3 regions of the Paenibacillus sp. FSL R7-0198 genome follow, and region 3 is predicted to be linked to each of the others. Evidence: riboswitches for the same ligand, from Rfam matches in the RefSeq annotation. Region 3 holds a riboswitch; each other region holds the start of a gene.
The links. Region 3 has a riboswitch for S-adenosylmethionine ahead of mmuP (S-methylmethionine permease). Riboswitches for the same ligand answer to the same signal wherever they lie in the genome.
Positions count from the first base shown of each region.

Region 1: linked by a shared signal. The riboswitch ahead of MKY87_RS10360 (methionine ABC transporter ATP-binding protein) and the one ahead of mmuP (S-methylmethionine permease) in region 3 are both predicted to bind S-adenosylmethionine.
Region 2: linked by a shared signal. The riboswitch ahead of metA (homoserine O-acetyltransferase MetA) and the one ahead of mmuP (S-methylmethionine permease) in region 3 are both predicted to bind S-adenosylmethionine.

Region 1 covers NZ_JBBOCB010000001.1:2,414,744-2,418,960, forward strand. The annotation lists gene MKY87_RS10350 (MetQ/NlpA family ABC transporter substrate-binding protein) at 1-708, opposite strand, end outside; gene MKY87_RS10355 (methionine ABC transporter permease) at 784-1,443, opposite strand; gene MKY87_RS10360 (methionine ABC transporter ATP-binding protein) at 1,444-2,478, opposite strand; SAM riboswitch class I at 2,605-2,746, opposite strand; gene MKY87_RS10365 (Cthe_2314 family HEPN domain-containing protein) at 2,876-3,592, opposite strand; gene MKY87_RS10370 (COX15/CtaA family protein) at 3,797-4,217, opposite strand, start outside.
Region 2 covers NZ_JBBOCB010000001.1:5,647,953-5,652,169, forward strand. The annotation lists gene corA (magnesium/cobalt transporter CorA) at 1-920, opposite strand, end outside; SAM riboswitch class I at 1,372-1,495, shown strand; gene metA (homoserine O-acetyltransferase MetA) at 1,732-2,649, shown strand; gene MKY87_RS24805 (PLP-dependent transferase) at 2,674-3,861, shown strand; gene MKY87_RS24810 (trans-sulfuration enzyme family protein) at 3,858-4,217, shown strand, end outside.
Region 3 covers NZ_JBBOCB010000001.1:2,688,652-2,692,868, forward strand. The annotation lists gene mmuM (homocysteine S-methyltransferase) at 1-1,017, opposite strand, end outside; gene mmuP (S-methylmethionine permease) at 995-2,407, opposite strand; SAM riboswitch class I at 2,500-2,601, opposite strand; gene MKY87_RS11710 (Ger(x)C family spore germination protein) at 2,672-3,874, opposite strand; gene MKY87_RS11715 (GerAB/ArcD/ProY family transporter) at 3,871-4,217, opposite strand, start outside.

The DNA.
Region 1 (4,217 bases), 270 kb from region 3:
GTTTGCGTATGGGTTACCTTGCAGATCTTCGATCAGCAAAGCATCATTTGCCGGATTCAGGTTTGCTTCAAGCGCATAGTTGGCGTTGATGAATACCAGATCTGCTTCATCCAATTGACGAGGCATCATAGCTGCATCCAGCTCGATGATATCCAGGTTCTTCGGATTGGCTGTGATGTCTTGAATCGTAGATGTAATATTTGTGTTGTCTTTCAGCGTAATAATACCTTCCTTCGCGAGCAGCAACAGTGCACGTCCACCATTGGATGGGTCATTCGGAATCGCTACTTTTGCGCCGTCTGCCAATTCATCCAAAGACTTAATCTTCTTGGAGTAGCCGCCAAAAGGTTCAACATGAACAGGTGTTACAGAAACGAGGTTGAATCCACGTTCTTTATTCTCTGTGTCCAAATAAGGCTGATGCTGGAAAAAGTTTGCATCCAATTTTTTGTCAGCAAGTTGCTGGTTAGGTTGTACATAGTCATTAAACGTAACGACTTGCAAACGAATTCCTTGTGCTTCCAGTTCAGGCTTGATGCTTTCCAGAATCTCTGCGTGTGGTGTAGGTGAAGCTCCAACTTTCAATTCAACTGTACGTGGTGCGCCTGCTGAATTGTCTGCGCCGCTATCGGCGTCCTTGTTGTTTCCGCAAGCTGCGAGAACCGCAATCAACATAAGACTAAGTAGAGCAAATGACCATTTTTTCATGTGTAAAACCCCTTCTCTAATCATTTTTTTCATGTGGCATCCGCGTGATTGCATGACCATCATGTTATCTATGTGTTATTTCCTGGTGAAAAATGTAACCAAGCGATCTCCAGCCATCTGGAGAATTTGCACTAGAATAATCATCGACACTACGGATATAATCATGATTTCATTTTGATAACGATAATACCCATAGTTGATTGCCAGCGTTCCTAGTCCTCCACCACCAACCATGCCCGCCATTGCCGTATAAGAGACAAGCGTAACGATGGTAATGGTTATCCCAGCAACCAAACCAGGTAACGCCTCAGGCAGTAATACCCGTCTTACAATCTGTCCGGTCGATGCACCCATCGACTGTGCCGCTTCAATGACACCCCGATCAACTTCTCGCAACGTCGTCTCCACCAATCGAGCAAAGTAAGGAGCTGCTGAAATAACTAAAGGTGGTATAACACCTAACACACCTGTAGCAGTACCGACGAGTGAACGAGTGAATGGAATAAGAGCAACAATCAATATGATAAATGGGACTGAGCGCAAAATATTAACAATCAAGGACAATATAATGTACACCGTCCGTGATTTGATCGAAGCAGATCGGGCTGTCATGAACAGCAGAACTCCGAGCGGTAAACCAAAGATTACGGTGAACAAGCCTGATACACCCAAAATTTGCAGTGTCTCAATGGAGGCTTTGCCAACCTCTTCCCAACGAACTGTTGAAAAATCCATCTAACGAAGCACCTCCACATCAAGTCCCTCTGCGGTTAATTCTGATATCGTCCGATCAATCGCAATGGAATCACCCTCGAACCGAACGGTCAGCTGTCCATAAGGAACCTGTTTGATCGTAGAGATTGTTCCTTGCAGGATGGCAAAATCCACACCTGTCTTACGTACCGTCCTGGACAAAATCGCTTCATACGTTTTGTTACCCAGAAAAGATATCTTCACAAGTTTGGAAGCAGCACCTGCCTGCAATTCAACGCCTGCATTTGCCAGAGCGGTCTCTTCCAGAGCAAGTCCAGCTTCATGGTCACGCATCATGAAGTCTCGCGTAATCGCATGTTGGGGCTTCAGGAACACTTCTGTTACAGGTCCCTGTTCCACAATGCCGCCTTGATGAATGACAGCCACCTTGTCACAGATGTTCTGAATGACATGCATCTCATGTGTAATCAGCACAATCGTAAGGTTGTATTTTTCATTAATATCGAGCAATAACTTCAGGATTGAATTTGTCGTTTGCGGATCAAGTGCCGAAGTAGCCTCATCACAGAGAAGTACATTTGGATCACTTGCAAGTGCTCTCGCAATCCCTACACGTTGTTTCTGTCCACCTGATAATTGAGCCGGATATTTGCTGCTATGGTGCTCCAGACCAACCAGTGCGAGCATTTCCTTCACTTTGCGATCAATGGCTTCCTTGGGGGTATTCACAAGCTTTAGTGGAAAAGCTACATTGTCATATACCGTTGCCGAAGATAACAGATTAAAGTGTTGAAAAATCATCCCGATCTTGCGTCTCTGTTGCTGCAATTCGGTTTTGCTCAGTTCAGTCAGGTTGATTCCGTCGACCCATACCTCACCCTCCGTAGGCCGTTCCAGCAAATTAATGCAGCGAATCAATGTGCTTTTACCAGCTCCGGAATGGCCAATCACACCATAGATTTCACCCTTTTGGATGCTCAAGTTCAGCTCGGATAACGCTGTTGTAGATTTTTTCCCTTTGCCGTACGTTTTCGTTAAACCTTTTAATTCAATCAATCGCACTTGCCCCTTTCCAACCACCTACATGTATCTTTACCCGATCTAAAGGAAAACTCCCCTTAAAGTACAAAAAAAGAGCCCTTTGCAGATACAAAGAGGGCTCTTCACGTGAAAGAATATACCTTCTCATCTGCCAAAATCGTGTCTTGCACCATTTTGTAGGAATTAGCACCTAACATCTATAACGAATGACACATGTATCATGTCGTTACAAATCGGTTGCCGGGCTTCATCGGGCCTGTCCCTCCGCCGCTCTCGATAAGAAATATGTTGTTGTAGGATTTTATAAGTTCATGTAGTTTATGCTTTATAATGTGAACGTAACTTCCGAAATATCAGTTATATCCATGTAACATTCGATTGAAACTCAGTATATTCCAAGTATTCCGATTTGTCAAAGGGAATTATTTCTTTTCCATATTTTGTTGATATAACTATAAGAGGCTGTTAACGTTTCACAGACCATATCGACGCCCTGACGCATTTCCTGCACATGCTGATTCAGATCCTCCAATTTCACTTTACCTTGCATGGTCTGGTGTAACTGCCACAGGTCATCGTGCATTTCTGAGTTCATGTAGTGAATTTCCATATTACGTCGTTTGCGCAGCTTGCTCATCGGCTCACGATAAGAGTCCTTGATCTGTATTAATTGCAACGCAAGATCATGATGTTCCCTCGCATAGTCGAACTGCCTTAACACAGTAAAATAAGAAAAATGTGCTTTGGTATTTGAAGTATTCAACTGGAATATTTCATTTAATACCGTGCCCACTTTATCCAGGATGGCAAAGCAACGGATAAAGCCATCTTTGTAGAAATACACATACCGTGCATACTCGGCTTTTTCAGTCGGCGTCATATCATCCGTTGAACCTGCAACGACCTTTTTACGAAAATGAGCAGCAGCGAAACTGCTTTGCTCCAGTTCATCCAGTGAGGAGATGAGTCCCTGAGTCCACACATACAGTTTCCGATAGTCATGCGTGGGATCACGGTCCACATGCATTTGGCGCTGAAATAGCTCAAGCGTATGCGCCATTGCGTCCATCGCTGCCTTTAATTTACCTTCATTGATACGCGGTTTTTCCCCCAGCAACGTTCGCAGCATATCTAACCTCCTCTTTTCCAAATCAACAAGATTTCATCACCGTAAACGTAACACATCATCCATTCCGTGTAATTGCTGCTTGCCATAGGTTGCCCTGATCCCCCTGACATCAAACAAAGTCCACCTGTCCAATGATGTACATCACTGGATGGTGGACTTTCATATTTAGCCCAATTACCTTTGAATAAAGAATGGATATATCTCTTAGAACCGATTAACCGGTCGATACAGCTTGTACACCAGGAAACTCATATAGGTTAAAACCCCGAACAATATGGCGATATCCAGCATATGAGCAAGAGCTACGAACATGTATACTTCCGGACGGTTCATTGTCACCATCATGAAAATACCAATGACTACTTGCATCAGAATAAGAACAACGGATACCACACCCAGAGTACGCATTTCCTTGTTGTCCGGATGATTACGGTAAGCGAAGTGACCCAGGATCGCAATAACAATCACGAGCGACGCAGCAGCTGCACGGTGAGCAAAAGCAACCGCTACCCCACCCGAAAGCTCAGGAATAATCTGCCCGTTACAGAGCGGGAATCCGGAACATCCGCCGGCAGAATCCGTGTGACTCACAAATGCACCCGTGTATACCACGAGATATGTGTAA
Region 2 (4,217 bases), 3.0 Mb from region 3:
TTGCGGAAAATGAAGAACATGCTGAGGCCCAGTGTAACCATCAGGCCAATCACAACAAAATAGCTGTATTTCCAGTTAAGCTCTGGCATATTCGTAAAGTTCATGCCGTATATACCGGTAATGACCGTCAGCGGCATGAAGACCGTGGTAATGGCGGTAAATACACGCATGATCTCATTCGCCCGGTTCGCAATACTGGATTGGTAGGCTTCTCGCAAGTTGCCCATCAGGTCGCGATAAGTCTCAAAGGTTTCAGATATTTTTACAGCATTCTCATAGATGTCACTGAAATACTTTTGCAGTTGATCATCGATGAGACGCAGATCTTTTTTGTTCAGGGTGTTAATGACCTCTTTCTGAGGTCCGAGCACTTTCTTCAGCCACAGAATCTCACTGCGCAGCCCGATGATTTCATTCAGATGTGACTTTTTGGTGTGCATCAGAATGTCTTCCTCAAGCTTCTCGATCCGTGCTTCAATTCGGTCACCTACGGTGAAATAATTATCAACAATCAAGTCAACCAGCAAATACAGCAGACGATCCGGTGTACTGATTTCCTGTTCCCACAGGATTGGTTTCAGTGTACGCAATTCGCTGACCTTTTGCTTTGTAACACTAATAATGAAATGTCTGCCGAGGAACAAGTTCACCGCACGTAGAAATATTTCTTCATCATCGAAACGGATACTATTAATTACAATAAAATAATGGTTCTCATAAATTTCAATCTTCGGACGTTGTTCTTCGTCACTGAGACAGTCTTCCACAGCCAGATCATGCATCAAGAACAGCGGCTGAAGTACCGCCAAATCGTCTACGTCTGCATCAATCCAGTAAAATCCTTCCGCTGGTGGAGTCAGCGCCTGCTGAATGTCGTCCACCGGAATAAATACACCGTTGTTTACCAACCGGATTTTCATCGTTAATCTACTCCTTCTGCACCCGCCAACTTGGCGGATATTATCATTATGGGCGCAAAAAGAACAAATCAGCCGGTCGGCAGCGGAGCCTGGAGATCAGGGCTGCGTTCACTATATAATCAAACGGAAGTCACGTCCCGCTGCCGGCATGCTGATGTCAATTCTCTATGCAGTTTGTCGGAATTCGGCTGCCAGTCAGGCCTCGGGTCGCCATCCATTTAATATGTCACCTCTCACATAAGGGTTTATAACACCTTGTTTAGTATACCGCTGGTACAAGGTGCTTTCAAGCGCAAAAATGTGTCTATTTCGCGCCCTGAGGCAGTGTATGACAACGGATGATGAACGGTTCCGATCTGGACAGCAGACGGAGAACTGCAACTTGACGTGAGGGCATTAATGTAATAAAGTAGACGGTGAACCATATTAAATTACAATCTAATACAGCGAAATCTTATCAAGAGTAGGTGGAGGGACTGGCCCGATGAAACCCGGCAACCGGCGGTATACCGCACGGTGCTAATTCTTGCAGCGACCAAGTGTCAAGTGGCACTGTTGTAACTGAGAGATGAGAGAGGCGCATATCTATTTACATATGACCTTTCTCGAAATCCGAGGAAGGTCTTTGTCATATGCCCCGACTTCTCAGCAGTGATTTTCGCTAAGGGAACTTGAGGTTGTTTGTAACGTTGGATGAAAGAGCAATTCAATGTTTTTACAAGCTCAAGGCAGACTATAACTGTATTGATGTGAAGACATCAAGCCAGAGGTGGCTGCATCTATCTATGCACAAGGAGGAGTTAGACTTACCATGCCAATCAAAATACCCGATACTCTACCAGCAAAAGAAGTACTTGAAGGAGAGAATATCTTCGTCATGGATGAAACTTCTGCATATCAGCAGGATATTCGTCCACTCCGTATCGCTATATTAAACCTGATGCCCACAAAGGAAACGACCGAAACACAATTGCTTCGTCTGGTGGGAAACACGCCTATTCAGGTGGATGTTGTTCTCGTACATCCCAAATCCCATACGTCGAAGAATACGTCTCAGGAGTATTTGGATCTGTTCTATAAAACCTTTGATGAGATTGAGCACCGTCGTTTCGATGGAATGATCATTACGGGTGCCCCGGTGGAACAGATGGATTTCGAAGACGTGAACTATTGGAATGAAATCCAGGAAATCTTCGAATGGACCAAAACCAATGTGACTTCAACCCTCCACATATGTTGGGCTTCCCAGGCAGGTTTATACCATCATTTTGACGTACCTAAGGTTGCACTGGATAAAAAGTGTTTTGGCGTTTTCCCGCATACCATCAATAAACCACATGTTCCGTTGTTGCGTGGATTCGATGAAGTATTCAACGTTCCACATTCCCGTCATACGGAAGTGAGACGCGAAGATATTGAAAAGAATGAGAATTTAGAGATTTTGGCTGAATCCGAGGAAGCGGGGATCTTCCTGGTTGCTACCAAAGACGGCAAACAGATTTTTGCCACAGGACATGCCGAGTATGACCCGTTCTCATTAAAGTGGGAGTATGACCGGGATACAGCCAAAGGGTTGGATATCGCATTGCCTAGACATTATTATCCGAATGACGATCCTTCCCGTGTGCCACCGGCTACTTGGCGCGCTCATGCCAACTTATTATTCTCTAACTGGCTCAATTACTATGTGTATCAAGAAACACCTTACGATATTGGCCCGCAAATCTAATCGAGATTACAGGAGGATGCAGCAATGGAAGACAACAACAAGTTGAAAATCGAAAGCCGCTTAGCACAAATTGGGTCCATCAATGAACCGGTAACAGGCGCCATTAACTTTCCGATCTATCAATCCACTGCGTTTCGCCACCCGAAGCTTGGACAAAGCACGGGGTTTGATTATATTCGTACAACTAATCCAACCCGTAAAGTGTTGGAAGAAGCGGCTGCAGCGCTGGAGTCCGGTGATGCAGGGTTCGCCTGTAGCTCGGGTATGGCCGCACTGCAAACGATCTTTGCCATGTTTGGTCAAGGGGATCATCTGATTGTATCGCTGGATCTGTATGGTGGAACCTATCGTCTGCTTGAACGCATCTTGTCCCGTTTCGGCGTAACTGCAAGTTATGTGGACACAAATGACCTTGCAGCATTGGAGAAGGTTCGTCAGCCGAATACCAAAGCTGTATTCATTGAAACACCAACCAATCCACTGATGATGATCACTGATGTGGAAGCTGTTGCTTCCTGGGCGAAAAGTTACAACCTGTTGACCATTGTTGACAACACGTTGTTGACTCCATTTTTCCAACGTCCGATTGAACTCGGTGCCGATATCATCATTCATAGCGCTACCAAATATCTGGGCGGACACAATGATGTGCTGGCCGGACTAATTATAACTAAGGGTGAGGCATTATCTGCAGAGATGGCATTCCTGCATAATTCCATTGGAGCGGTATTGTCACCAAGTGACTCCTACCAGTTGATGAAAGGTATGAAAACGCTGGCTCTTCGCATGGAGCGTCATGAATACAATGCGCTTACCATTGCCAAATATTTGCTTGAGCATCCAGCGGTGGGTGAAGTGTACCATCCAGGCCTGTCGGATCATCCGGGGTATGAGGTGCAGAATAAACAATCCACGGGTAACACAGGTATCTTCTCTTTCAAAGTGAAGGATGCACGTTATGTTGAACCATTGCTGCGTCATATCAAACTGATTGCTTTTGCCGAAAGTCTCGGTGGAGTGGAATCCCTCATGACCTACCCAGCGGTACAAACGCATGCGGATATTCCGCTTGAAATTCGTGATGCTGTAGGTGTGGATGATCGACTGCTCCGGTTCTCCGTAGGCATTGAACATGCGGATGATCTGATTGCAGATCTTGGCAATGCTCTTACTGCTGCACAACAGGAAGTTGAAGGAGGCGTGCACTCATGAGTGAGTCCAACAACAAGCCGAATTCCGAGTTGAAATTTGATACCAAATTGCTTCATTTTGGTGATGAGATCGACAAAACAACTGGAGCCTCCAGTGTACCAATCTATCAAGCTTCAACCTTCCATCATTTTGATATCTTCAATCCGCCTCAACATGATTACAGTCGTTCTGGTAATCCGACACGCCAGGCTTTGGAAGATTACATCACACTGCTGGAGGGCGGAGCACGGGGATTCGCCTATTCATCGGGAATGGCGGCGATCTCCAGCGTGTTCATGATGTTCTCCGCAGGAGATCACATGATTGTAACGGAAGATGTATATGGAGGAACGTATCGTTTGCTTACTTCCATATTA
Region 3 (4,217 bases):
GCAACAGCCGCCAATGATTTTTGCACCCACAGCAACCCATGCCTCCGAAGCATCACTCATACTGCCACATGTACCCTGTCCACTCCACGTCTTCGTTGCTGCATCGTATACTTCTCCCGAGTTCGGATACACAATAACAGGTTTGTCGCTGGCACGGCTGAGAATGCCTACGGCTTCCGTCACGACTTCCATCGGAGCACAGTTCAGGCCAATCGCCGCAATCTGCGGCTCGGAGCCAAATGTCTGTGCACATACCTCAAGGGGTGTGCCCTCGCTGATGCTTGTCCCGTCTTTTAAAGAAAAAGATAACCAGGCATATGCATGAGGAAACTCCTTCAGCAAATCAACCAGCACCTGTGCTTCCTGCAAGGATGGAATCGTCTCAAACGCCAGAATATCTGCACCTGCTTCAAGCAACGCCGCCATACGTGGACGGTGAAATGCAGCAAGTGTCTCATCCGACACGCCGTAATGTCCCACATACTCTGAACCATCCGCCAGATAGGCGCCGTACGGCCCAACGGACCCAGCAATAATTGGACGTGGACGGAGACTGTCTTCTTCGCGATCCCCTGTACGACCTGTTATATGCTCCTCACTCTCCACGGTCTCGGAACGTATCGAAGGAACTTCTACAAGCTGACCTGTCGAGCTTTCTCTCCCTACTAAACCACTCTGCACTTCTGCCCATACGTCATCTCTCGCCTGTGCAGCCAGCTGCACCGTCTTGCGAATCAGGTCCAGTGCTGCCTGTTCATCGATCCCTCTCTTGCGGAAACCATCCACCGTCGCCTGATAACTGGATGTAATCGCACAGTCGGCTCCTGCTCGAAAATAATCTGCATGGACCTGAACGATAACATCCGGATTCTCAAGCAACACACGAGCAGACCATAGTGGATCATCGAGATCACATCCATGCTGTTCAAGTTCCGTTGCCAGCGCTCCATCCAGAATCATGACCGGATGTTCACGCAGGATCTGTTCTATGGGGTTAGTCTGTTGTGCTTGCGTCATGTACTTGTCCTCTTTTCTTATTCACACGTTCTGTCAGATAATAAGCAGCGTAACATACTGCGATAAACGGAACCCCACAATACAGCGCAATTCGCTGTGTCGGGTCAAAGGCAATACCTATGCATGAAGCTAGGCATAATATAAATGAAACAATTGGTACCACCGGATACAGTGGTGTGCGGTAGACCAGATCTTTGACCGCATGTCCTTCCCGGATATATTGTCTGCGGAACATGTATTGGGAGGCACTGATGCTCATCCATACCGCAACGACAGCCAGACCTGAGATGGAGACCAGAGTAATATACACGGTACCTGGTGCAATGATGCTGGACAGCAAAGCTAGTGCACCACCCACCATACTGATCAGAAGTGCATTCAGCGGTACCCCGCTTTTGGTCAATTTGGCAAACCACGGAGAGATCGTTCTTTTGTCAGCCAAAGACCAGAGCATCCGTGAAGATGCATATAGGCCTGAATTGGCAGCAGAGAGAATCGCCGTCAGAATAACAAAGTTCATAATGTCTGCTGCATAGGGTACTCCCACCCGCTCCATTACCGCTACAAACGGACTTTCCAGTACACTGGCATCCGACATGGGCAGCAAGGCCGACAAGATAACAATCGTTCCGATGAAGAAAATAACCAAACGCCACAGCGTTGTATGAATAGCCTTTGGTATCGTCTTTTCCGGATTCTCCGTCTCACCGGCGGCAATGCCGATTAACTCGGTGCCTGAGAAGGCAAAGTTTACAGCAAGCATGGTCATCAATATCGCTGTAGCCCCATGAGGGAACCACCCGGATGCGGTAATATTTGATAGAAATGGAGCCGGTTCAGAATCCGCCATGGGAATGATACCAAACATGGCTGCGCCACCGATAATAATGAAGATTACAATAGTAACTACTTTTACAGATGAGAACCAGAACTCGGATTCCGCAAATAATTTCACCGTTAATGCATTAAACAGAAAGATCATCAGTGCAAAGAGCGCGCTCCATATCCATACGTTCACCGATGGGAACCAGCGCTGCATCAGCAATCCGGCGGCTGTGAATTCGGAGCCAAGCGCAACAGTCCAGGTTAACCAGTATAACCAAGCCACCGTGTAACCTGTTGCCGGTCCGATATATTTGGCTGCATAACTATGAAATGCTCCCGTCTCTGGCATATGAACAGACAGTTCACCAAGACAGAGCATCACCAGATATACAACGATGGCTCCGATCAGATAGGACAGAATGGTTCCCAGTGGTCCCGCCTGCTGAATGGTGTAACCTGAGCTGAGGAATAATCCTGTTCCAATGACTCCTCCGAGAGAGAGCATGACCACATGCCGTGCCTGCATTTTTCGCTGAAAATGCCCTTTGTCGTTGTTGTTCTCCATACCTGCTGCTCCCCTACTTCTTCATCCAGAAAAAACAAAAAAGACCCACTCTTCCTAAAGAGTGCGCCGTTACTGACAAATAAAAACAAACGCTCCTATCTATCAGGCTTTCACCCGCTGGAATTAGCACAGTATCCTTCAGATCTGTTGCTGAGGTTTCTAAGGGCCAGTCCCTCCACCTCTCTGGATAAGAAAATGATTTTTTATAAATATAGCGATTGATCATGAATGTGTCAACATTTAAATAATAAATGGCACACCTCGCTATTCCGTAGAAGACCCCGGATTGATGATGGAGGTCTTTACCTCATACGTAATGGGTATAGTAGCAAAGATTTCATCCCAGTTCCCTTTAACCTTCTTCCACGTTTTTGGATATTTAATACGAATGCTATCGCGGAAACCAGCAACATCGACTTTGTAGGTATGTTGGAGCTTGTATAGTAACTGTTTGATCTGTTGCTCGACCAGTTCAGCAAAATCGTTTTCCATTTCTTTCAGATATGCACCCTTTTCCTCTTCTTCCGGTGCCCGCCAATCCTCCATTAGCCATCCTTCAGACTCTGCCTTCACATGGAACGAGATATCATCGCCATTAACCTTCGGAATGATTTTGATTTTCTTCTTCTTGATTTCATAGAGTACCGTGAAACCCTCCTTACTATATGTTTTTATGACACCACCTTGTTCTTTAGGCATAAGCCAGGACAGAGCTTCCAAATCAGTTTGGCTGAGTTCCCCCAGAAATTTGGTTGTATTTGCAGCAAATATGCTGCCCCCGGAGAACTTGTCCTCTCCATTGGCATTCAGCACATTTTGAAGCAGAAAACTGGACCCGGACTGCATCTGTGCATCCAGTTTTGCCAGCGAAACGGGTTCCAGAATCTTGTTGGAAATGTATGCATTGTTCGTAATGCCTGTAAGGTAAAATGCAGGAATACGGGAAGGATCATCTGAGGTAAGCACATCAACCGCCCGCTGGTGACTAATCAGTACAAGACAGTTCGGTCGAATATCGTTATCCCGGAGTACAAAATCGAGCAATTGAATCAGTCCATACTTTTTGGCAATATCCTTGGAGATCACAATAACCTTCAGATGATGTCCAATGAGTGGACGATCTCGCCGCAAAGCAAACTGACGAAAAATTTGCAGCATGGAATCTCCCGTAAGCTGCTCATTGGAATAAGACTCTTTGCCAGAAGAGGGTGAACCAGATTGCTGACTTTTTTGACTGCTAGAATTCCCAGGGGCAATCTGAACGGTTGCTGTGACATTGTTTTGTTTGGGATAATGCCCACCCTGCGCTGAAATCTTCTTCTCGAAATCGGTCTCTTTTCCAACGTCAATCCCGAGACCTACATACAAGCTTAGATCTTCTATCTCGCGGCTGCTCCAGCAACCTGATATTATACACAGGATGAACACAGCACAAGTTACTCTTAAGCACAGGCGGAATGAAATCATGCGTGTTTGCCTCCTTTTTTGCGAATTATGCTGATAAGCAACAATACCAGAGGTAATATAGCGAACAAAACTACAGATACGTTACCTAGCATATCGCCCAGTGCAAAAGTTTCAAACACTGTTTTAGGCATCATTGCCGTCAGATAAATGAATGGAAGCAGGGCATACATAATCCAGCGTATCTTCTTTGCCCGAAACAAGTCCCGGATTCCTACGGAAGCACAGTAATGGGTAATGGCAAATGTCGAGAAAATCTGCATAATCCAGATCACCAGCAATAACGATTCGAAACGTTCAAATATCAGTCCCTGTATCTCAAAACTTCGTACCAGATCCAATGTTG